One region of the Noviherbaspirillum sp. L7-7A genome, then DNA from elsewhere that is predicted to be linked to it. Evidence: predicted binding sites of a transcription regulator. Region 1 holds the regulator's gene; each other region holds the start of a gene.
What was found. The regulator LexA, encoded in region 1, represses DNA repair genes until DNA is damaged. The targets are predictions, from matches to a motif close to ACTGTATNNNNATACAGT.
Positions count from the first base shown of each region.

Region 2: a site for LexA is predicted at 1,493-1,510, ahead of KTQ42_RS21545 (DUF3072 domain-containing protein). Genes of this name have one in related genera too.
Region 3: a site for LexA is predicted at 6,435-6,452, ahead of KTQ42_RS09600 (putative DNA modification/repair radical SAM protein). Genes of this name have one in related genera too.

Region 1 is NZ_JAHQRJ010000001.1:714,793-722,643, reverse strand. It holds gene KTQ42_RS03275 (inorganic phosphate transporter) at 1-33, opposite strand, end outside; gene KTQ42_RS03270 (DUF47 domain-containing protein) at 124-750, opposite strand; gene KTQ42_RS03265 (replicative DNA helicase) at 808-2,202, opposite strand; gene KTQ42_RS03260 (MarR family transcriptional regulator) at 2,349-2,792, shown strand; gene rplI (50S ribosomal protein L9) at 2,906-3,358, opposite strand; gene rpsR (30S ribosomal protein S18) at 3,384-3,668, opposite strand; gene priB (primosomal replication protein N) at 3,670-3,990, opposite strand; gene rpsF (30S ribosomal protein S6) at 4,012-4,380, opposite strand; gene lexA (transcriptional repressor LexA) at 4,650-5,306, shown strand; gene KTQ42_RS03230 (RNA methyltransferase) at 5,636-6,466, opposite strand; gene KTQ42_RS03225 (inositol monophosphatase family protein) at 6,620-7,414, shown strand; gene KTQ42_RS03220 (DEAD/DEAH box helicase) at 7,582-7,851, shown strand, end outside.
Region 2 is NZ_JAHQRJ010000003.1:5,089-12,939, forward strand. It holds partial or broken gene KTQ42_RS21525 (IS30 family transposase) at 1-101, shown strand, start outside; partial or broken gene KTQ42_RS21535 (transposase) at 453-820, opposite strand; partial or broken gene KTQ42_RS21540 (transposase) at 1,060-1,356, opposite strand; gene KTQ42_RS21545 (DUF3072 domain-containing protein) at 1,526-1,753, shown strand; gene KTQ42_RS21550 (3-hydroxybenzoate 6-monooxygenase) at 1,881-3,083, opposite strand; gene KTQ42_RS21555 (LysR family transcriptional regulator) at 3,227-4,126, shown strand; gene KTQ42_RS21560 (aldehyde dehydrogenase (NADP(+))) at 4,824-6,392, opposite strand; gene KTQ42_RS21565 (ribonuclease activity regulator RraA) at 6,526-7,236, opposite strand; gene araD (L-arabinonate dehydratase) at 7,266-7,851, opposite strand, start outside.
Region 3 is NZ_JAHQRJ010000001.1:2,098,653-2,106,503, forward strand. It holds gene KTQ42_RS09575 (response regulator) at 1-139, shown strand, start outside; gene KTQ42_RS09580 (response regulator) at 147-1,268, shown strand; gene KTQ42_RS09585 (DUF1289 domain-containing protein) at 1,428-1,613, opposite strand; gene KTQ42_RS24345 (sensor histidine kinase) at 1,640-3,457, opposite strand; gene KTQ42_RS09595 (UdgX family uracil-DNA binding protein) at 3,606-5,039, opposite strand; gene KTQ42_RS09600 (putative DNA modification/repair radical SAM protein) at 5,036-6,268, opposite strand; gene KTQ42_RS09605 (patatin-like phospholipase family protein) at 6,817-7,851, shown strand, end outside.

The DNA.
Region 1 (7,851 bases):
GAGAGCATAGATGCTGATCTGTAGAGTTTGCATAATTGTTCTTGGGATTTTGTTAAGGCAGGCGTGCGCCAGGGATGGCGCATGCCAGAGAAGGCGGCACGCAGCCGCCGGCATCGGAAAACGTCAGGCGTTTTCGACGATGATGCCTTCCAGGATATTGGCCACGTCCTCGCAGCGGTCGGTCACGGTTTCGAGGATCTCGTAGATGGCCTTGAGCTTGATGAGGTTGCGAACATCGGGCTCGTCGCGGAACAGCTTGGACATGGCGGCGCGCATCACATGGTCGGCGTCCGATTCCAGGCGGTCGATCTCGGCGCAGATGGCGAGGATCTCGCGCGAATTGTCCATGTTGTGCAGCAGGGCGACGCCGGCGCGGACCTTTTCGGTACAGGCCAGGCACAGCTCGGCCAGGCGCTTGGCTTCCGGTGTGGTGTTCTTGATGTCGTATAGGGAAATCGTCTGGGCCGCATCTTCGAGCAGGTCGAGGATGTCATCCATGCGGGTGATCAGCTGATGGATGTCGTCGCGGTCGAGCGGCGTAATGAAGGTCTTGTGCAGCATTTCCAGCGTGTTGTGGGTGACCTTGTCAGCCTGCTTCTCGATGCCTTCGATGGCATGCACCCGGTTTTCCAGGTCATCGAAACTCGTCATCAGCGCCACCATCTCGCGCGCGCCCTTGACGCACAGGTCGGCATGCTGAATGAACAGCTCGAAAAACTTGCCCTCGTTGGGCATCAGACGTCCAAACATGATTATTTCTCCAGATAAAAAGAGGTGACAGCGTCCTTGCGTTGGCCGCGACAGCGCTTACTCGCTGCTGTACATCGGCGCATTGCCAACGTAGTTGTCAAACTTGGTGAACTGGCCAAGGAATGTCAGCCGAACCGCCCCGATGGGGCCATTACGCTGCTTGCCGATGATGATTTCGGCAGTGCCCTTGTCCTGGGAATCGGGGTTATACACTTCATCGCGATAAATGAACAGAATGACGTCGGCATCCTGCTCGATAGCGCCGGATTCGCGCAGATCGGACATCACCGGGCGCTTGTTGGGCCGCTGCTCCAGCGAGCGGTTCAGCTGCGACAGCGCAATGACCGGACAGTTGAGCTCCTTTGCCAGGCCCTTCAGGTTACGCGAGATTTCCGAGATTTCCGTTGCCCGGTTTTCGCCGGCCGAGTTCGCCGACATCAGCTGCAGGTAGTCGACGATGATCAGGCCCAGCTTGCCGCATTGCCGGGACAAACGGCGAGAACGGGCGCGCAATTCGATCGAGCTCAACGCCGGCGTCTCGTCGATGTAGAGCTGGGCATCATTCATTTTCTGGATCGCATGGGTCAGGCGCGGCCAGTCCTCGTCGGCCAGCCGGCCGGTGCGCAGCCTGTGCTGGTCGAGCTTGCCCACCGAACCCAGCATACGCATGGCCAGCTGCGCGCCACCCATTTCCATCGAGAACACGGCCACCGGAAGGCCGCTGTCGATCGCCACGTTCTCGCCGATGTTGATCGAGAATGCCGTCTTGCCCATCGAAGGACGGCCGGCAACGATGATCAGGTCGCCCGGCTGCAGGCCGGAGGTCATGCGATCGAGGTCGACAAAACCGGTTGGCACGCCGGTGATGTCATTCTGGCTATCACGGTTGTACAGTTCGTCGATGCGCTCGACCACCTGGGTCAGCAGGGGCTGGATTTCCTGGAAGCCCTGGGCGCCGCGTGCGCCCTCCTCGGCAATGGCAAAAATCTTGGATTCCGCCTCGTCCAGCATCTGCTTGACTTCCTTGCCCTGCGGGTTGAAGGCGTCGCCGGAAATCTCGTCAGCCACCGTAATCAGTTTGCGCAGCACGCCACGGTCGCGCACGATCTCGGCATAGCGGCGGATATTGGCGGCAGATGGCGTGTTTTGCGCCAGCGCATTCAGGTAGCTGAGGCCACCCACTTCCTCTGCCTTGCCCGAAGAGGAAAGCGCCTCGTAGACAGTAATGACGTCCGCGGGGCGGGAATTATTGATTAATTTGACAATATGCTGGAAGATCAGGCGGTGATCGTACCGATAGAAATCTTCCTGGCTAACAAAATCGGCGATGCGGTCCCAGGCAGCATTGTCCAGAAGCAGACCGCCCAGCACGGACTGTTCTGCTTCAATGGAATGTGGCGGGACGCGGAGGGAATCGACTTGCGGATCGGGACGGCTATTCATGGCGCGCATTATACCTGCTCGCCGCAGGCCAAAGCAGCAGGCCAAGAATTCGCTCACCGAACTGTTTACGCTTCGATACGGTACTTGATCATCGGGTACTTGATAATTGGATGGCCCCTGTTTACATTGGCTGCTCCTTTCACCTGACGCCGCCCATGAGCCAACCTTACCGACTGGACAACTACACCCCGGATGAGAGCATCGGCTACCTGCTCAAACGCGCCGGCGGCCAATTGAGCACGACGATAGACCGCGCGCTTGCCGAGTTCGACATGACCCATGCCCAGCTCGGCATTTTTCTGCGCCTGCTGCACGGCCATGCCGACACGGCAGCCGACCTGGCACGGGAAATGGCCATTGATACCGGCGCAATGACGCGGGCGCTGGACCGGCTGGAGGAAAAGGGTTTCATACGGCGCCTGCGCAGCCATGCCGACCGGCGCATGGTGCAAGTCAGCCTGACGGACAAGGGCAAGAGCCTGGCCGACCAAATGACGCTGGTAGCCATCAATGCGCTCAACCATCACCTGCGTGACTTCACGCCCGATGAAGTCGCGCAATTCAAAGTCTTCCTGCGGCGGATGATAGGCAACAGCTGAGCCTTGACATGTTGCCCAGTGCTGCGCCTTCGCAACGGCGATGCAACGAATCAGGCAGGCAAAAAAAATGCCGGGGATCCCCGGCATTTTTTATCGGATAAGAATCCGCGGCATCAGGCGTGCTCGCCCTGCACTGCAACGGTCAGTTCAACCGCCACGTCGGTGTGCAGCGAAACGGTGACAGGATGCTCGCCGGTGGTCTTGATCGGACCTTGGGGCATGCGAACCTGCGCCTTTTCAACGGCAAAGCCCTGCTTGCTCAGCGCTTCGGCAACGTCTGCGTTGGTGACGGAACCGAACAGACGGCCGTCAACACCCGCTTTTTGCGAAATCTGAACGGTCAGGCCGTTCATCTTGTCGCCTTGCGCCTGGGCAGCTGCCAGCTTCTCGGCGGCGGCCTTTTCCAGGTCAGCGCGCTTGACTTCGAATTCAGCCACGGCGGCCTGGGTTGCACGGCGTGCCATGCGGTTAGGGATCAGGAAGTTACGTGCGTAACCGTCCTTGACGCGAACGACGTCGCCCAGATTGCCCAGATTGACGACTTTATCCAACAGAATGACTTGCATGTTTTTCTCCTATTCCAGTCGTCGATTACGCGTTGTGCAGATCGGTGTACGGCAGCAGCGCGAGATAGCGTGCGCGCTTGATTGCGGTGTCGACCTGACGCTGGTAGTGGGCACGGGTGCCGGTCAGGCGTGCCGGCATGATCTTGCCGTTTTCCTGGACGAAGTCCTTCAGGGTGTCGACGTCCTTGTAGTCCACCTGCTCGACCTTGGCGGCGGTGAAGCGGCAGAACTTCTTGCGCTTGAACAGGGGGTTCTGCTGCTTGCGCTTTTCCTTGAGCTTGCTCTTGTCGAATTTTTTACCGAATGCCATTTTAGGCTCCTGTATCTATATCACTATGTTGGTTGACTGCCTCGAAATCGCTGACATGAAACACGAGGCTTTTACTGTTGCGACTCTTGCGAGAGAGGAAGCCGGAAAACCGGTAGGTTCCGCCCAGGTCGGCATTGTGGAATCTTCCTGAAATCTCGCCAGCGGCAACCGCGGCGATTTCAAATTCCACCCGTCTGTCTATTTTCGCCTCGGTCTGCTGCGATACATGCAGCAAACGGGCGGAGACGATCGGGATGCCTGCCGGGGTGTAGCGCAGAACCTCGCGCTCGGCAATTGTTGCAACAAACTGAAACTGGTTCACGCTCCGGGAATATCCCTCGCCTTAGGCAGCGCTGGCTTCAGCGCGGTGGCTCTTGGCGGCGTCTTCCTTCTGCACTGCCTTCATCATCGGCGACGGGCTGGTTTCAGCGCGCTTCATCTTGACGGTCAGGTGACGCAGGACAGCGTCGTTGAACTTGAAGCCGGTTTCGATTTCGGCAAGCGTCTCGCTGTCGCATTCGATGTTCAGGCAAACATAGTGTGCCTTGGCAAGCTTCTGGATCATGTAAGCCATCTGGCGACGGCCCCAGTCTTCAACGCGGTGAACGATACCGCCGCGGGTGGTAACGATGCCCTTGTAACGCTCGATCATCGCCGGAACCTGCTCGCTCTGGTCCGGGTGAACGATAAATACGATTTCATAATGACGCATGAAAACTCCTTTTGGACTGATTGAAGAATCGCCCACCCCGGCGTCAAGACGAGTGTGGGAAGAGGAAAACCCGCGATCATACTAGAAAGCCCGATCCGACTCAAGCCGTTTAACTGCTCCGGCAAGATTTCCCTAATATATTCCGTTAAATGCAGCTAATTCGCGGGTTATACGCTTGCTTTTATACAGCCACTGTATAAAAATACAGGCTGTCATTCCAAACAGCTTTACAATTTCGGCACCCCGCTTCTTACAATCCAGGTGTTCCCATGATCAAACTTACCGCCCGCCAGGAACAGATACTCAAACTGATCCAGGATGCCATCGAAAACACCGGCTTTCCTCCCACCCGTGCTGAAATCGCCCAGATACTGGGTTTTCGTTCCGCGAATGCCGCCGAAGAACATCTGCAGGCGCTGGCCCGCAAGGGCGCCATTGAAATATCGCCTGGCACGTCGCGCGGCATCCGGCTGGTAGACGCCTCGCACGACAGAGCCGGCTTGCGTGGCATGGCGCCGGCATCACATCCGGCAGTCATGCACCTGAGCCTGCCCCTGGTCGGCCGGGTGGCTGCCGGTTCGCCCATCCTCGCGCAGGAACATATCGATGCGACCTATAGCGTCGACCCGTCGCTGTTCCGCAGCCGCCCCGACTATCTGCTGAAGGTACGCGGCATGTCGATGCGCGACGCCGGCATCATGGACGGCGACCTGCTGGCGGTGAAGAAGGCGGACAGCGCCAAGAACGGCGAGATCGTCGTCGCCCGTCTGGGAGATGATGTCACCGTAAAGCGCTACAAGAAGTCCGGGTCCGTGATCGAACTTCTTCCCGAAAACCCGGACTTTGAAACCATACGGGTACACCCGGGACGCGAAGAATTTGCGCTGGAAGGCCTTGCGGTGGGTTTGCTGCGCGCCTGGAGCTAGGACAGGCATCAGGGGCCGGCACTAGCTTCCTGCTAGCCAAGCCTGACCCCTGTCATTGCACTTCCGGTTGCTGCCTTACCGGTTATCGCAGCACTTACTGTCATATCGACCACCCGAAATCCGACCTGCACGTGGCACCAGCGGCCAGAATCTGCATGTTTGACATGGCCTTCAGTACTTAATGCCGGCTTGCCGGCAGGCTTGGATCGCGATTGCGGTTGCGGCTTGCATTGCCTGGCAAGTTAAGGAGCAGGACGCCTCGGCTGCTTGCCTTTGGCAGGCCTTGCAGCGGGCCCACGGCCCCGGCAGCCTGTGCGGCAAGACACCATTTAATCCGCTTGACCATTGTGTCGTCCCTTGCCTTCATTCAAAGGCGCTTCGCCCTGCTGCGCAGCCGCTGCCGCATTCCGTCCCTGCCCTCTTCTTCCCGGCTCCGCCTGCAATATCTGGCGGGCGATGCCGCGCAGGATGTTGACCTCTTCTGTTTCAAGACCGCTACGGGCGAACATGCGCTTGATGCGCGGCATCAGCTTCTTGGGACTGGCGGGGTTCAAAAAGCCGAGATGAACGAGGGCTTCTTCCAGATGCGCATACATGCCGTCGATCTGGACCCTGTCCGCCGCCTCGCCGCGAAATCCCACACCCGCCTCCGGCAATGCATCGCCGAGCGAAGCGAGCCGGCACTCATAGGCAAGCACCTGCACCGCCTGCGCCAGATTGAGCGACGAGTAGTCGGGATTGGCCGGGATGTTGATCAGCACATTGCAGCGCTGCACCACCTCGTTGGGCAGCCCGAAGCGCTCATTGCCAAACAATACCGCTGCCTTCAGGCCTTCGTCCGCCGTCAGATGGGCAGCCATGCCGCGCGGCGTCAGCACGGGCGGCGAGTATTCCCGCAAGCGGGCGCTGACCGCGGCAGCGAAGTTGCAGCCGGCCAGTGCCTCATCGACCGTCTCGACGATCCGCGCGCCGGCCAGAATATCCTGGGCGCCGCTGGCGAATGCCACCGCTTCCTCTTCCTGCAGCGCATCGTCGCGCCGCGGGCGCACCAGCACGAGTTCGGAGAAGCCCATGGTTTTCATGGCGCGGGCGGCGGCGCCGATATTGCCCGGACGACTGGTTTCGACCAGCACAAAGCGAACGCGGTGGAAAAGAGACATACTGGTTTTCAAGGCTTCATTTAAAATAGCGGGAATTTCGCGGACGGGCTGGCAAGCTGCAGGAACCGAGCCAACCGGACCGCATCGCTCATTAATATTCTTTCCATGCGGTCCATTGCCTCACGAGGCATGCGCCATTTTAACGGAACCACTATGCATCCCATGATCAATACGGCGGTCAAAGCCGCCCGCCGCGCGTCCGCCATCATCAACCGCGCTTCCTTCGACCTCGACCGACTGCAGGTCACGGAGAAAAACCACAACGACTTCGTCACCGAAGTCGACCAGGCCGCCGAACAGGCAATCATCGAGGTACTGCGTAGCGCCTACCCGGATCATGCGATCCTGGCGGAGGAATCCGGCGCATCGGCCAACCTGCATGACGAGAATGAAAACGTATGGATCATCGATCCGCTCGACGGCACCACCAACTTCATCCATGGCTTTCCCCAGTACTGCGTATCGATTGCGCTGCAGCAGCGCGGCCAGATCACGCAGGCAGTGGTATATGACCCGAGCCGCAACGACCTGTTCACCGCATCCAAGGGCGCTGGCGCCTACCTGAATGAAAAGCGTATCCGCGTGACCCGCCGCGACAGGCTGGCCGACGCCCTGGTCGGCACCGGTTTCCCGTTTTCCAACATGGACGCGCTGGATGAATATCTGAAGATGTTCAAGATCATGACCCAGAAAACCGCCGGACTGCGCCGCCCCGGCGCGGCAGCGCTGGACCTGGCCTATGTCGCCTGCGGTCGCCTCGACGGCTTCTTTGAAAAGAACCTGAAGCCCTGGGATGCCGCCGCTGGCTCGCTGCTCATTACCGAAGCGGGCGGCATCGTCGGCACCTTCGCCGGCGAATCCGACTATCTGTACAAGGGCGATATCATCGCCGGCAACCCGAAGATTTTTGCCCAGATGGTCGCGCACCTGTCGCCATTCTCCCGCTGATCCACCACGCCAATTCACCGTTTTGGCGCGCCACTCCGGCGCGCCTGTTATACTGCGGCGCGCGGCACACTGCCAGTATGCTGCCGCTGTCGACTCCGACCCCTACTTCCCGATCCGTCTGCCGGCTGCTGGCGCTCATGGCGGGCCGATCCATCCAATAGAGCTTTATGTCATTTAAAGAACTCGGCTTGTCCGAAGCAATTGTTCGCGCCGTTACAGAACAGGGCTACAACAGCCCCACCCCGATCCAGAAGCAGGCGATTCCCGCCGTCCTCGCCGGCGGCGACCTGCTGGCTGGCGCTCAGACCGGCACCGGCAAGACCGCCGGCTTTACCCTGCCGATACTGCACCGGCTTTCCAGCGCGGGCTCGCAGCCTGCCTCCGCCGCGCGCCCGATCCGCGCATTGATCCTGACACCCACCCGCGAACTGGCGGCA
Region 2 (7,851 bases), on a different contig from region 1:
AACTGGAGCTGAACAAAGTCGCGTTACAGTTAAATCAGCGCCCACGAAAAACGTTGGAATTTCGGACGCCCGCAGATAAACTTAATGAAGTATTGCAATGACCGGTTGAACTCACCGTCGCTTTTTTAGCACATCCTTTTCCATGCGCTCGACCGCCAACTCACGGCGCAATCTGGCGATCTCTTCTTCCAGCTCGGCCACGCTGTGGCTACCAGGAGCAGATGCCAGTGTCGTCCACCCACGATTGGCAGCTTTGCCCCAGTTTGCCAGCGTTCCCTTGTGCACTAACAACCGCTGCGCCGCTGCTTCCAGAGGTAGTCCCTGTTCCAGTACGACCTTGACCGCTTCCGCACGAAACTCGGCGTATAAGTCCTCACATCTGTTCTTGTCATGTGTCCTCCAATCGATTTAGTTTATCAAACGGGAGTGTCTACAAAAGTCAGGCTACCTCAGTACTGGTCGCGGTAGGTATCGATCAATGCGTACTTCACCGCGACCCCTTCGCGAAGTACGCCGTCGCCTTTCGAAGAATCTCGATATCGAGCTTGGCGCTAGCCAATTCCTTGCGCAAGCGGGTGATTTCAGCTTCCATCTCGCTTGCTGGACGCTTCGCCGACGTTGCTGGCATAGCACCATCCGTAGACGTTGCCTCTAGAGTGCGCTGCCGTCGCGTCCAATTGCCCAGGGTGGCTACCGGCACGCCTAGCCGGCGAGCGGCTTCGTGTTGACCGACCGACTGCGCCAGCCTAACCGCCTCGGTCTTGAACTCTTCCGTGTGGTGCCGTTTCGGCACGGATTTCTCTACCATTCGTTCCTCTATACATACAGAAAGCTATCAAATTTTTTGCTGTACGTGGAATCGGGGCAGGGTCACTCCACCTCACGCTCCGTCTGGATTGAGATGAACCACTTACCACATGCGTGGCTCATCGTCACGTTCTTCGGCGTGCCTAGAACTTTGCGGCTGTTGCGGTAACGGAGCCAGCCCAGCTTTGGGAGAAAAATGCGGCTGTTGGTCTGATCCAGCTTGGAGCCTTGCGGAAAGCGAAAGCTATCGTGCTAACCGCGTTTCCTAAAGGTAGGATGCTCACCAATCTTGTCGAAGAACCGCTGATAAGCCATATCGAGATTTTTAAGCGATTGCTGCAATGCTTGCGAAGGTGCCATTTGAAGCCAACGGGTCAGCGGATCCTTTTTCCATTCGACAAGATATCTGGCCAACTCCTCGTATCGGATGAACTTTCCGCCATCCTTAGAGTTCTGCTGCTGCAGCAATAGTGCTTTATTAAAGACGAAACGACAGGCTCCAGCGAAGCGGCGCGCATCGCGCTCCTGACAGCCGTTTGCCATCAATTCAAATTTGTATGCCTAGCGTAGTTTCATAAAAATATGTTAACAAAATTTACCGTGAAAGACATCGACCAAGTTTCGGCTGAAAAGTCGAAAAAAGCATAATTAAATCTGGAACTTTGCCAATCCTTCATCCTCATATACTGTACGTATAAACAGTAATTTGGAGAATCACATGGACAAGCACACTCAAGATCAAGCCGACCACAGCAATATGGTGAAGGACCCCAAGGACTGGACCACCGGCGACGAGCCGATGACCGGGGCGCAGAAATCCTATCTGAAAACCCTATCGGAAGAAGCCGGCGTGGAGATGGACGAAACGCTCAGCAAGGCCGAGGCGTCGAAGCGGATCGATGAACTGCAGCACAAGACCGGTCGCGGTCTGGAAGAAACGAAGTAAGTGTGGTAGCTAGGCGGGTATGTGATGCATTCTCTCCCGGGTTGCTGGGCAAGCAGCCGAGCCTGACAAACGCTCAGGCTTCATTAAGGGGGATTAAAGAGCAGGGCCTCCCTGCCCCCCTGGATCCTCACCTGTCCGCCAGGCAATTCCCCACGTTCCAGCCGTACAGCCATTCCATCGCGTCATAGAAACGTTCCGGCGTGCGGCCTTTCCACAGGTCGTTGCGCACCAGGCGCTCCACGCCCCTGGCGTGGAAGATGCGGCCCATTTCCCTTGCCGACAGCACCACCCGCGCGGTGCGCGCTACCCGCGAGCGCTGGTACAGATCGAAGGCCTGGCCGATGTCGTTGCCGTTCACGCGCAGCGCTTCGCCCAGCGTGACGGCGTCTTCCATCGCCATGCAGGCACCCTGGGCCAGGTATTGCAGCGTGGCGTGGGCGGCGTCTCCCAGCAGGGTCACGCGGCCGAAATTCCATTGGGCGATCGGCTCGCGGTCGGCGGTGGCCCAGCGCTTCCAGTCCTTGGGCAGGTCGATCAGTTGGCGCGCCCTGGGGCAGATGCCCTCGAAATAGCCTTGCACTTCCTCGCGGCTGCCCTCGCGCACGCTCCACTCCTCCTTCTCGCGGCTGTGGAAGGTCACCACCACGTTGTACTGCTCGCCGCCGCGCAGCGGATAGTGCACCAGGTGGCAGTTAGGGCCGACCCAGATGCTGGCCGCGTTCCAGCGCAGGTCGGCCGGGAAGTCTTCCCGGTCCACCACGGCGCGGTAGACCACGTGGCCCGATACCCGTGCCTCGTCGCCCACATACTGGCGCCGCACCGCCGACTTCACGCCGTCGGCGCCAATCAGCGCCAGGCCGCGGTGCTGCTTGCCGGCGCCGTCGAAGACAGTGACGCTCGCATCGTCCTGCTCCACCCGCTGCACCGCGCTGGACGTCGCCAGTTCCACCAAGCCAGACTCCAGCGCGCCTTCCAGCAGCGACTTGTGAACGTCGGCGCGGTGGATCACCGCATACGGATTGCCGAAGCGCTGCCGGAAGGCCTCGCCGGTGGGAATGCGACCGACCAGGGTTTCATCGAGCGCATCATGCATCACCATTTCGTCGGTATAGACGGCCCGGCTGCGCGCCTTCTCGCCGATGCCCAGCGCATCGAATGCGGAAAAGGCATTCGGCCCAAGCTGGATGCCGGCACCGATTTCCCCCAGCTGTGCCGCCTGTTCTAGCACCTTGACTGCAAAGCCCTGGCGCACCAGGGCCAGTGCGGCCGCCAGGCCACCAATGCCGCCGCCGGCAACCAGTACGGGAAGGGATTCGGATCTCTGCTGCATGCTGTCTCCAATTGCCGCGGTGGGCGGCTTCGTGTTCCGGGTTTGATGGGGAGCGAGTTTCGGCCTGACCTATTATTTCGTCAAGCGCGTGGCTTAATATGCCAGATTGCATTTTTAAATACTGGTGGCAGAAAGGAAGCGGCATGGCCAAGCTGGACCTGGAATGGCTGAACTTGTTTGACGAGATCTACAAGACGGGCAGCGTATCGCGCGCGGCCGAGCGGCGCGGCATGGCGCAGGGTACGGCCAGCATCGCGCTCAACAAGCTGCGCCAGCATTATGGCGACAAGCTGTTTTGCCGCACCTCACGTGGCATGGAGCCGACGCCCTTCGCCACCGGGATCTATCCGGCGCTGCGGGACGCGATGGCGATGCTGGAACGCACCCATGGCGCGCGCGAGGCATTCGACCCGGCCAGCGCGCACCGCGTCTTCCGGCTGCTGATCACCGACATCAGCGAGATCGTGCTGCTGCCGACGCTGCTCAATCACTTGCGCAAGACGGCACCCGGCGTGCATATCGAGATCGGGAAAATTTCCACCGACAGCCCGCGCCGGCTGGAAAGCGGCGAGGCCGACATCGCGGTGGGTTTCATGCCCGACCTGGAGGCGGGCTTTTATCAACAGACGCTGTTCACCCAGGACTTCGTCTGCCTGGCGGCAACGAACCATCCGCGCATCCGCGAAAGGCTGAGCAAGGCTGCCTTCCTGAAGGAAGCCCATATCGTCGTGAGCAGTTCCGGCACCGGCCACTCCATCGTCGACCGGATGCTGGACCAGCAGGGCCTGCAGCGGGAAGTGGTGCTGCGGCTGCCCAGCTATCTGGGTGTGGCCCGCATCGTGGCGCAGACCGAGCTGCTGGTGATCGTGCCCAGGCGGCTGGGCAACACCCTGGCGTCGCAGGAAACGATACGCCTGCTAGCGCCGCCGGTGGAGCTGCCTTCCTATGCGGTCAAGCAGCACTGGCATGAGCGGTTTCATGCGGATGCGGGGAACGTGTGGCTGCGGCGCACGCTGGCGGCGCTGTTTGGCGGGCCGGCGTAGGCAGTGCAGCGTTGGAGCGTTTTGGAAGCGGTATTGCCGGCGACGCCGGGAAGTCAGGGGATGTGGCAGGCACGGCTGCGGGCGGGTGAAAGTTGGCGTGGGCACTGTGTCTTGGAGTGCAATACCGGAAGGGGATTGCACCTTGGGTGCTTGCCGCGGTCTTATTGCCGACCGATTTACATGATCGACCAACGCGCAATGCCCCTGCGGGGGTATTGCACCCTACAGATTGCTGTGGGTGAGGCAGACACGGCGTTGGTAGGGTGCAATACCAGAAGGGCATTGCACCGTGGCCACTTGCTGGGGTCGTATTTTTGGATGGCCTACAGGAACATTCTGCGCGCAATGCCGCCTAGCGCATGCAGCGTGCGCAGCCGGCGGCTGGCTAGCTGCCTTAGCGCAACTAGGGCAGCAAGGAGGGCGTGACCAAGAACGAGTCCGGGAACGGCCTGGACGCTGCTTTGGACTAGGACAAACATCCCTGCCACTTCACCTCGGAAATAGCCTTGGCGAGCGTGGGTTGGCGCCAGGACGGGGAATGTCGGGATCGGCTTGACTGGCATGGTTTCCGCCGCTTGCCATTGCAAACCAACGCATGCCCCGCATAGGTTAAACCGCATGCGGCCACACCGGGCTGGCCCGGCGCGCGTGCGCTCGCTTAAGCAGGGTTAGCGGGAAAGCCGTCCCGAACGCAGCTTCAGCCCTGCGTTAGCGCGCCATCCTTCAGGCGCCACAATCCCTGCGGGTTGGCGTCGCGCAGCGCTTCCGGCAGCCATTCCTCTGGCAGGTTCTGGTAGCACACCGGGCGCAGGAAGCGGTTGATCGCGGTGGCGCCCACCGAGGTGCTGCGGCTGTCGGAAGTCGACGGGAACGGGCCACCATGGACCATCGCATTGCACACTTCCACGCCAGTCGGGAAGCCATTGACCAGCACCCGGCCGGCCTTGAGCTCCAGCAGCGACAGCAGGCGCTGCGCAAGCCCGGCATCTGCAGTGCGCTCGGCTTGCACGGTCGCCGTCAGCTGCCCTTCCAGGCTGTCCGCAACACGCAACAGCTCGGCTTCATCCTGGCACAGCACCAGCACCGACGACGGACCGAACACTTCGTTTTGGATCGCATGGTCGGCCAGGAAGGCCGCGCCAGTGGTCTCGAACACGACCGGCATGGCCTGGTGCGGCAGGCTGCCCTCAACGCCGCAGCCAAGCTGGTGCACGCCCTCAGCGGCCTTCAAATCGGCCACGCCGCGCTCGTAGGCAGCATGGATCTGCGAGGTCAGCATGGTGGCCGCCGCACGGCCCCTGATCTCTTCCGCCACAGTCGCTTTCCAGGCATCGGTGTCGGCGCCGGGCAGCGCCAGCACTAGGCCGGGGTTGGTGCACAGCTGGCCTACGCCCATGGTCAGCGAGTTCACATAGTCCACCGCCAGCTGGGGCGCGCGCGCCTTGAGCGCGCCGGGCAGCAGGAATACCGGGTTGATGCTGCTCATCTCGGCATAGACCGGAATCGGCTCGGGCCGGCTGTTGGCCACGTTTACCAGCGCCAATCCGCCGGCACGCGAGCCGGTGAAGCCCACCGCCTTGATCGCGGGATGGCTGACCAGTGCGGTGCCGATGCGGTTGCCGGCACCCACCAGCATCGAGAACACGCCTTCATGCAGGCCGCAGCGAGCCACCGCGCGCTGCACGGCGCGGCCGGCCAGCTCGGACGTGCCCAGATGCGCCGAATGCGCCTTGACCACCACCGGGCAGCCCGCCGCCAGCGCCGAGGCGGTGTCGCCGCCGGCCACCGAGAAAGCCAGCGGGAAGTTGGATGCGCCGAACACGGCCACCGGGCCGAGCGCCACCATGCGCATGCGCAGGTCGGGGCGGGCATCGCTGCCGCTGTCCAGCGTGGCATTGAGCCAGTGGCCACGGCGCACCACGTCGGCGAACATGCGCAGCTGCTTGCAGGTGCGGGCCCGCTCGCCTTCCAGCCGCGGTCGCGGCAGGGCGGTTTCCTGCATGGCGCGCACGATCAGCTCGTCGCCCAGCACTTCGATCTCTTCCGCCACCGCGTCGAGGAAGGCGGCGCGTTGCTGCGGGCTGGTGTTGCGGTAGTCGTCGAAGGCGTCCTCGGCCAGCGCGCAGGCGCGCTCGACATCCTGCTCGTTGCCGCCATGGAAAGGCGGCTCCAGGCTTTCATTGGTGGCGGGATTCATGCAGCGGAGAATGGCCTCGCTGCCCCTGACGGCGCTGGCGCCGATGAGCATTTCACCTGTAATGGTCATAGAGTATTTCTGGGTATACGTAATGAGAAAAGGCGCCACCCCGGAGGCTCTCCGGCGTGGCACGACATGTATCAGGAAATGGGAAAGAGCGCGCTGCCCGCAAGCCGGGAGCTTCAGGCAGCGGGCTGCGGGATCAGCGGCCGTTGGCGGCGCGCCAGGCGGCGAAGTCGACGCGGGTCTGCTCGTCGGTGGCCGGGTACAGGCCGATAATGCCGCGGCCCTTCTTGACTTCCTCCATCACGAAGTCCTCGAAGGCCGTCATCTCAACCGCTTCATCGGCAATCTCGTCGGCGATCGCCGCCGGGATCACGATCACGCCTTCGCGATCGCCCACCACCACGTCGCCCGGCCATACCGGCACGTCGCCGCAGCCAATCGGCACATTGATGTCCAAGGCCTGGTGCAGCGTCAGGTTGGTCGGCGCCGACGGCCGGTTGTGGTAGGCCGGCATGGCCAGCTCGGCGATCTCGGGCGAGTCGCGGAAGCCGCCGTCGGTCACCACGCCAGCCGCGCCGCGCACCATCAGCCGGGTGATCAGGATCGAGCCGGCCGAGGCCGCGCGGGCATCCTTGCGGCTATCGATCATCAGCACCGCGCCCGGCGGGCACTGCTCCACCGCCACCCGCTGCGGATGGTCGCGGTTCTGGAACACGGTGATCGGGTTCAGGTCCTCGCGCGCCGGGATGTAGCGCAGCGTGAAAGCCTCGCCCACCATGTTGGCCCCGTTCGGGTTCAGCGGACGCACGTCCTGGATGAATTGGTTCTTCAGGCCGCGCTTGTACAACGCGGTGCACAGGGTTGCGGTGCTGACGGTCTTCAGCTTGGCGCGGGTTTGCTCGTTCATGGTCATGCTGTCTCCTGGATGGGTTCGAATCAGAAAATGTCGGGTTCACGCACCGGCGCGCCAAAGTCGGTGCGCAGGAAATCAAAGTCGCAGCCTTCATCGGCCTGGCCGATGTGGCGCGAGAACATCCAGCCGTAGCCGCGCTCGAAATGGACCACGGGCGGCGTCCATGCCGCCTGGCGCTGCGCCAGTTCCTCGTCCGGTACTTCCATGCGGATGCTGCGGGCGTCGATGTCGACCGTGATCAGGTCGCCGGTCTTGAGCAGCGCCAGCGGCCCGCCCACATGCGACTCCGGCGACACATGCAGGATGCAGGCGCCATAGCTGGTGCCGCTCATGCGCGCATCCGACAGCCGCAGCATGTCGCGCACGCCCTGCTTGACCAGCTTGGCCGGAATCGGCAGCATGCCCCATTCCGGCATGCCGGGGCCACCCTGCGGGCCGGCATTGCGCAGCACCAGGATGTGGTTCTCGGTCACGTCCAGGTTCTCGTCCTCGACCGCGGCCTTCATCTCTGGATAGCTGTCAAACACCAGCGCCGGGCCGGTGTGCTTGTAGAACTTCGGCGCGCAGGCGCTGGGCTTGATCACGCAGCCGTTGGGCGCCAGATTGCCT
Region 3 (7,851 bases), 1.4 Mb from region 1:
GCCCGTCATTGCCCTGACCGCCAAGGCGATGAAGGGCGACCGCGACAAGTGCCTGGCGGCAGGCGCCAGCGATTACGTCAGCAAGCCGGTCGATATCGATGAATTGCTGGCACTGATGCGGCGCCGCCTGCATCGTTGAGGACGCAATGAACGACGAACATGTAACGGATGGCGTGGCATCGGTGCTGGTGGTCGATGACAATGCCGCCAAGCGCAGGGCAATCGGCGCGGTGATTCACGGCCTGGGACTGCATGCCACGGAAATGGCCTCCGGACACGATGCGCTGCGCCTGCTGCTGAAGCAGGACTTTGCCCTGATCCTGCTTGACGTGCGCATGCCGGGGCTGGACGGCTTCGAGACCGCGGCGCTGATCCATGGCAGGCCGCGCTCGGCGCATACGCCGGTCATTTTCATTACCGCCGAAGCCCAGTCCGATGTCGACCGCGCGCTGGGCTACACCGCCGGAGCGGTGGACTACATCGGCTCGCCCATCGTGCCCGAGGTGCTGGCCGCGAAGGTAAAGGTATTCGTCGACCTGTTCCATCTGCAGAAACGGCTATCGCGGCAAGCCGAGGAACTGCGCCATTCGAAACTGCTGCTACAGCAGCTCGCCTCGCACCAGGAGATCATCAAGGAAGAAGAGCGCAAGCGCATTGCCCGTGAAATCCATGATGAGCTCGGCCAGAACCTGCTGGCGCTGCGCATCGACGCCTGCATGCTCAACGCCCGCACCGGCAGCCGGCATCCCCGGCTGAACGAAAAGACCCGCATGGCGCTGAACCAGATCGATTCCACCATACGCAGCGTGCGCAGCATCATCAATGACCTGCGTCCACCGGTACTGGACCTGGGATTGCAGGCGGCCATTGAATGGCAGGTCCATGAGTTTCGGCGCCGCAGCGGCCTTGATTGCGCGCTATTGGCCAGGCGCAGCGATTTCGATGATGGCCTGGATGACCGCAGCGCCACCGCCTTGTTCCGGATACTTCAGGAATCACTGACCAATGTGCTGCGCCATGCCCAGGCCAGCCGCGTGGAGGTCGAGCTTGACCGGGACGCCAGCCAGTTCCAGATGCGCATTGCGGACGATGGCGTGGGCATGAGCCCGAACCGCATGCGCACGCCGACCACCTTTGGCTTGCAGGGAATGCGGGAACGGCTGCGGATGCTGGACGGCAGCCTGCAGATCATCAGCGTTCCAGACCAGGGCACCGAGTTGCGGATTACGATCCCGGTGCGCGTTTGTCCAAAGGCGGCGCTGCCCTGACCGGCTTGGACCGCCAGAACATGGCGTCCTGACGCGCTCTGGCCTGGCTGACTTAAGCCAGACGCGGGAGATCTTGCGCCAAAAAGGCGCGGCGATGAGCCGCAACGCAGCGGCGGGCAGAATTGGGCCGATCGAGAAGTTGCTCGGGCCAAAAGTGCTCTAGCGGCGCGGATAGCCTTCACGGATGATGCGTTCCCACACCACGTTCTTTTCTTCCTCGCTCATGAACACCCAGTTCGCCACTTCAGACACGGTGCGGCCGCAGCCGCGGCAGACTTCGTCGAACAGGGTGGAACAGATGGCGACGCACGGGGTGTCGGGACGATTGGCTGGGGGCTGGTTCATGGAAAGGGCTTGCCGCGGGGAAGCCGCTATTGTACCGGCAGCGGCTGCTCCACGTGCGCCAGCGGCAGGCGCACGACAAACGTGCTGCCCTGCCCCGGGCCCGGGCTGGCTGCGCTGACCTCGCCGCCATGCAGCCTGACCAGCTGGCGCACCAGGGCCAGGCCGATGCCCAGGCCGCCCTGGGCGCGGTCCAGGGTGCCGCTGCCTTGCACGAACACGTCAAACACCCGCTCCACCAGTTCCGGCGGCATGCCGACACCGTTGTCGCTGACAGTCAGCAACGCCGCATTGCCGGCATTGGCGACGTCGACCGTGATGCTGCCGCCGGCAGGCGTGTATTTCAGGGCATTGCCAATCAGGTTGGAAAGGATCTGTTCGATACGGGTCGGGTCGGCCTCGATCCAGCTGGGCACCGCATGGATATCGATCCGATGCTGCTCGACGCGCCCGGTCGTCTGCAGCGACTGCACGCAGTCACGCACCGCCTCGGCCAGGTCCAGCCTGTGCCGCATCAGCGATACCTTGCCATTCATCAGGCGCCCGAGGTCGAGCAAATCATCGACGATACGCGCGAGATGCCGGCTCTGGCGCTTGATGATGACACGCGCCCGCTCGGCGGTTTCGGCCGGCACCGCCGGATGCTCCAGGAGCGCGATGGAATTGCTGATGGCGGCAAGCGGATTGCGCAGTTCATGGCTGAGCATGGCAAGGAATTCATCCTTGGCGCGGTTCTGTTCCTCCGCCAGGCGGCGCGCTTCCTGTTCGCTCACGAACAGTCGCTCCCTTTCCCGCTCTACCCGCTCACGCGACTGCCGTTCCTCTTCCAGCAGCAGGCCGGCGGCATCCAGCGCCGTGTGCAGCCGGTCGAACTCGAGCACGCCGGACGCGAACGGCTGCGGCATTTCACCGCGGCCCAGCGCAGCCGCGGAATCGGCGGCGCTGTCGATCGACAGCGCCATGCGGCGGCTGAAGAATAGCGCCAGGCCGAGGGCGCACAGAATGGCTGCGGCAAGGCCCAGCGACGCCACCAGCACGGCACGACGGGCGGACGCTTCGATAATGTGAACCGGAATGCCAACCGCCACCGTCCAGCCTGAAATAGCCAGCCGGGTATAGGCGTCATAGACCTTGATGCCTTCGCGGGTGTCATGCTGCAGCACGCCTTCCGGCGAGCGGCGCGACCCTTCGAACAGTTCCTTGCGAACCGGCTTGCCCACCAGCTCCTCGGCGCGGTGGGAGCGTGCAATGGAGAGGCCATCGCGGTCGAACAGGCCGATGATGTAATGCTGCGGTATCTTGCCGCGGCTGAGCTGCTTGCTCAGCTGGCTGGGAAGGAAAGCCTGATTCAGCACATAGCGGCGCTTGTCATCCAGGATCACCGGCACCTCCAGCGTCACCACCTGCGCCCCGACCACATTGCCCCTGGTCAGGTTCGATATACGGGTCTGGCCGGTGCGCAGCACTTCGCGCCCCAGCTCGGGGCGGCCGCGCCGCGGCAGGTCGGTACCATACGGCACCAGGGTATTGACCAGCTGCTGGCCTTCCTCGTCGAATAGCACGGTCCAGGATGTGCCATCCTGATTGACGTCGCTGGCGCGCTGGTGAAAGGCTTGCAGGTCGCCCCTGATCAGGCTCTCGGCCGAGGCGAGGAATTTCGCTTTCGCCTCCGCCATACTCAGTTCCTGTTCCACCGCCAATGCAGTGGCGCGCGACGTTTCCTGCAGGCTGCGCAATGCCGCATCGCGCTCGGCCTGCAGCAGCATGGACAGCGCGATGGTGGAAAACAGCACGATGGGCACCAGCACCGCGAGCGCCATCACGGCCAGATAGGCGCGCGCCTTCACGGGCGACCCCGTTCCGCCATGCCACACCAGCAGATCCGCGTTTCATGCATCGCGCTGCCAAACATTTTTCCTCCGCCAAGCCATCAAGTGGTACGCCAGAAAATGATGACTTGGCGCAATGCCAGCCATCATAACAGCGGCCTTGCTTTCAGGCCGGCTCTGCTTGCCCCGGCAACAGGCTTTTCGCCAGTTGCAGCGCCTCCCGCATCGCATTGAATGCCGCCGCCTGCTCCTGTTCGCCGGGCAGGCGCAGCACGTAGGAGGGGTGCCAGGTTGGCACCAGCCAGCGTTCGCCCAGGCGCAGCGCCTGTCCCTGCACCTTCGACAGGGCCAGATCGGTGCGACCGGTCAGTGCGCGCAATGCCGTGCTGCCGAGGGCGACCACGACCTCGGGCGCCACGTCGGCCAGTTCCTTTTTGAGCCAGGGATTGCAGGCATCGACTTCCCGCTGCGCAGGCGTCTTGTGGATGCGCCGCTTGCCGCGCGGCTCCCATTTGAAATGCTTGACCGCATTGGTGAGATAGGCCGACTGCCGTTCGATGCCGGCCTGGCGCATCGCATCGTCCAGCACCTTGCCGGCAGGGCCGGCGAACGGCAGGCCGGCCAGGTCTTCCTGGTCGCCAGGCTGCTCGCCCACCAGCATCAACGCTGCATGGGCGGGGCCGGCGCCCGGCACTGCCTGCGTGGCATTGCGCCACAATTCGCAGCGGCGGCACTGCGCCAGCTCGGACGGCAGCGCGCGCGCCGGCATGGCCTGTCGCGCATCGACCTGCACCAGCGCGCCCGGCCGGTCGCCCACCGCCTGCGCCTGGCCGACGCGACGGCCGCCGGCGCTGGCGCTGCTGATCAGCCCCGGTATCAGCCGCCCTTCCGGCAAATTTTTCCAGTAGCGCACCGGCATGTGCATTTCCATCGCGCCGGTATTGAGGCGGGACGGATTGTAGATGCTGCGGTAATACGCCAGCCACAGCGCCTCGCCCTGGTCATCGATGTCCACCTCGGCCGGCCGTCCCTCGGGCGCCGGCCCGAAGCGCAGCGATTCGCCGTCCGACGCGGCGGTGCCGTCCGGCGTGACGATGAGCCAGCTGGCGCGTCCCATGCGCTTGGCGAAATGGCCGGCGGCCTGGTACAGCACATCATGCGCCGGCTCGAACCAGGCAATGAAGCGCGGATCGCCGGCTTGTTGGTCGCGTTCCCGGAAGCGCAGGAAGGCATGCATCTTGTGCTGCTCGCGCCGCACCGCCTTGACCATCGCATGCAGCCGGGCGCCATCCTGGTCGGCTGCCGACAGCACCGCGGCGTCGCCCTGCTGGCTGCGCCACAGGATCCGGTAGAGCAGCGCCCAGCGGTCAGAGGCGCGAAAGCAGGAAGCCGCCTCCAGCATGCTCAGGAGACCGGACGAGATGCGCAGGGAAGCGTTGGGCGTGCTGGCCGGGGCCGGGGCCAGCGCATCGTTGCCGAACAGATCGACCTCGCCCGGCGCCACCCAGTCAACATCATGCGGCGGCACAGCCTGCGCCAGCAGCGTGCGCGCCGCCTTGCGCCACTCGTCGAACGAGCCGACCGCGACGCGCCTGCTCAAGCCGCTTCCTGCAGGGCGGGAAACAGGCTCATCTGCTGCGGCGCTTCCGACATCATGCGGCGCAGCGCGTCCGACGGCAGCGTGTCGCGCTGCGGCCGGTAGTCCGCGGTGATGATGAAGGGCTTGAGCTTTTCCATGCTGCAGCGCAGCCGCGCCAGGTCGGCGTAGCGCACGCGCCGGCTGCGCCGCAGTTCGGCGATGCGCTTGGCATTGCGCAGGCCGATGCCGGGCACGCGGGCAATCATCTGCGGCTCGGCCACATTCAGGTCCAGGGGAAACAGTTCGCGGTGCGACAGCGCCCAGGCCAGCTTCGGGTCGATGTCCAGCGGCAGGTTGCCCGGCCCGTCCAGCAGCTCGGCAGCCTGGAAGCCGTAGCCGCGCATCAGGAAATCTGCCTGGTACAGCCGGTGCTCGCGCATCATCGGCGGCGGGCGCTGCGGCAGGCCGCTGGGGCTTTGCGGAATCGGACTGAAGGCCGAGTAGTACACCCGCCGCAGCCGGTAGGCGCTGTACAGGGTCTGCGCGGTGTTGAGGATGGTGCTGTCGTCAGTGGCATCGGCGCCGACGATCATCTGGGTGCTCTGCCCGGCAGGAGAAAACGCCGGCGCCTTCGGCTCTTCGGCCTTCTCGTCGATGCGGCGGCGGATCGAGCCCATCGCAAACTTGATGGTGTGCATGCTCTTTTCCGGCGCCAGCGTCTCGATGCCGCGGTCGGTCGGCAGCTCGATGTTGACGCTCAACCGGTCGGCCCAGCGCCCCGCTTCCTCGATCAGTTCGGGCGCGGCGTCGGGAATGGTCTTCAGGTGAATGTAGCCGCGGAACTGGTGCTGCTGGCGCAGGGTTTTCGCCACCAGGATCAGCTGCTCCATGGTGTAGTCCGGCGACTGGATGATGCCGGAACTGAGGAACAGGCCGTCAATGTAATTGCGCAGGTAGAAGTCGATGGTCAGCCGGATCACTTCCTGCGGCGAGAAGCGGGCGCGCGGCACATTGCTGCTGCGGCGGTTGACGCAGTACTGGCAGTCGTACAGGCAGAAATTGGTCAGCAGGATCTTCAGCAGCGACACGCAGCGGCCGTCGGGCGTGTAGCTGTGGCAGATGCCGGTGCCGTTGGTGGCGCCCAGGCCATCCTTGCCCCGGGACGAACGCTGCGCGGCGCCGCTGCTGGCGCAGGAGGCGTCGTACTTGGCGGCGTCGGCCAAAATCTCCAGCTTGTCAGTTAGTTCCATAGCGTACGCTCATGCCAGACAAAATTGATGAAGTAACCAGCCGACCTTAAGGACTTGTTCGTCTGGGAAAGGAATGGGGGAGTGGACCATGCCATTCCAACAAGTCTGTTCCAGGCCGGTGGAAAAGCCGTAAATCCATGTGTTTACCCCAAATGGCAGCAGAATTACTGTTTGCAAGTACAGTATTTTAAACGGATTGGCCGACTGGCGCTGAGCTCTTCAGCCGCCTCGCAACTCTGGCAGATGCCCAGCGCGCTGCCTCTCCTTAGTGCTGCTCAGCCACGATGGACTCATCCCATCCCAGCCTCTTGCTCAGTCTCTTGAAGCCTGAACTCTGCGTATCGATCCTGCATTCTTTTACGTGACATGCAATAGACACCGCCCGTGATACAAGTGCCTTAGCCTCTGAAAAGCGGGTGCCGCCACTCGTTTGGCGTGCGATTAAGAAACTTAAGTTCTATTAACGACACACAATCAACATGCTCTGCAACATCTTTTGTGCGAACTGATGGGGCAGCAATTTTTTGGTTTAAACAGGGGCATAGTGCATGGATCAATTAGACAGATGGAGCCAATACCGGAGTAAAACGCCAGACAATGGTTCGCTTCCGGGTTGGGAAATGATTGTTGATGTCGCCCTTAAAAATCAGCTCACCTCAAACACCACCGGTTTACACCCCCAATCTAAGATGCATTTCAGTCCATCTGCGGATGAACTGAGCGACGCAGTGGTGAAGTCGCAGACGCGCCTTGCGGCGTACCTGGAACGCTATGATGAATATCTGTCGAGGCAGGCAAATTCGCTTGCACGCGAATTAAGACTAAATCAAAAAGAAATCGGTCATGTCCATTGTGCGCTGCTCAAGCTCACCGAAGATTTTCAGCGCACGCCGCTTTTGACGGGGGCAGATATTGGCCGAGCCCACCTTAACGCTCAAAAAAAATTGTTGGAGCTACGCCAGACCTTCGTCGCACAGCATCCGCTCCAAATTTTTTCAAACAGCGACCAGAAGATATGCATTCTCATGCCCGCTCCACCGATCTCAAACTTGGTATTCAAGGGCGGCGGCGTTAGGGGACAAAGCTATGTGGCCGTTCTGAACGTTCTGGAAACTTGCGGATTGACTAGGGATTTGAGGAGTATTGCCGGCACATCCGCGGGTGCGCTTACGGCCGCTTGTCTAGCCACGGGGATCAGCGCGGAGCGCTTTGCGCAGCTGACGAAAGGACTCGACATGAAGGACCAATTGGGCGACGCCGAAGAATCAGACGCATCAGGTGGATGTAACTCCACAATCTCGTCCCCGATTGCTCTAGGTTTGATGGAAAACGGCCAGTATGGGACAGAGCTTGCCATTGACACATACAGCGGCCTGGGTTCCAGCGTGCTTAATAGCATCGCCAACAAGCCAGCCAAAAAATTATTGCGGACGTTTCAGCAAGTCTTGCGCGAGAATGTACGAGCTCATTTTACTTCTCTACTAATCAACCAGTCTCCCTTGCCCGCCGAACAGAAGGAACTGCTTTTGAAGCTCGACGCAGAGCTCCAAACACACAAAAGTTATCAAGTCACGTTCAGCGAT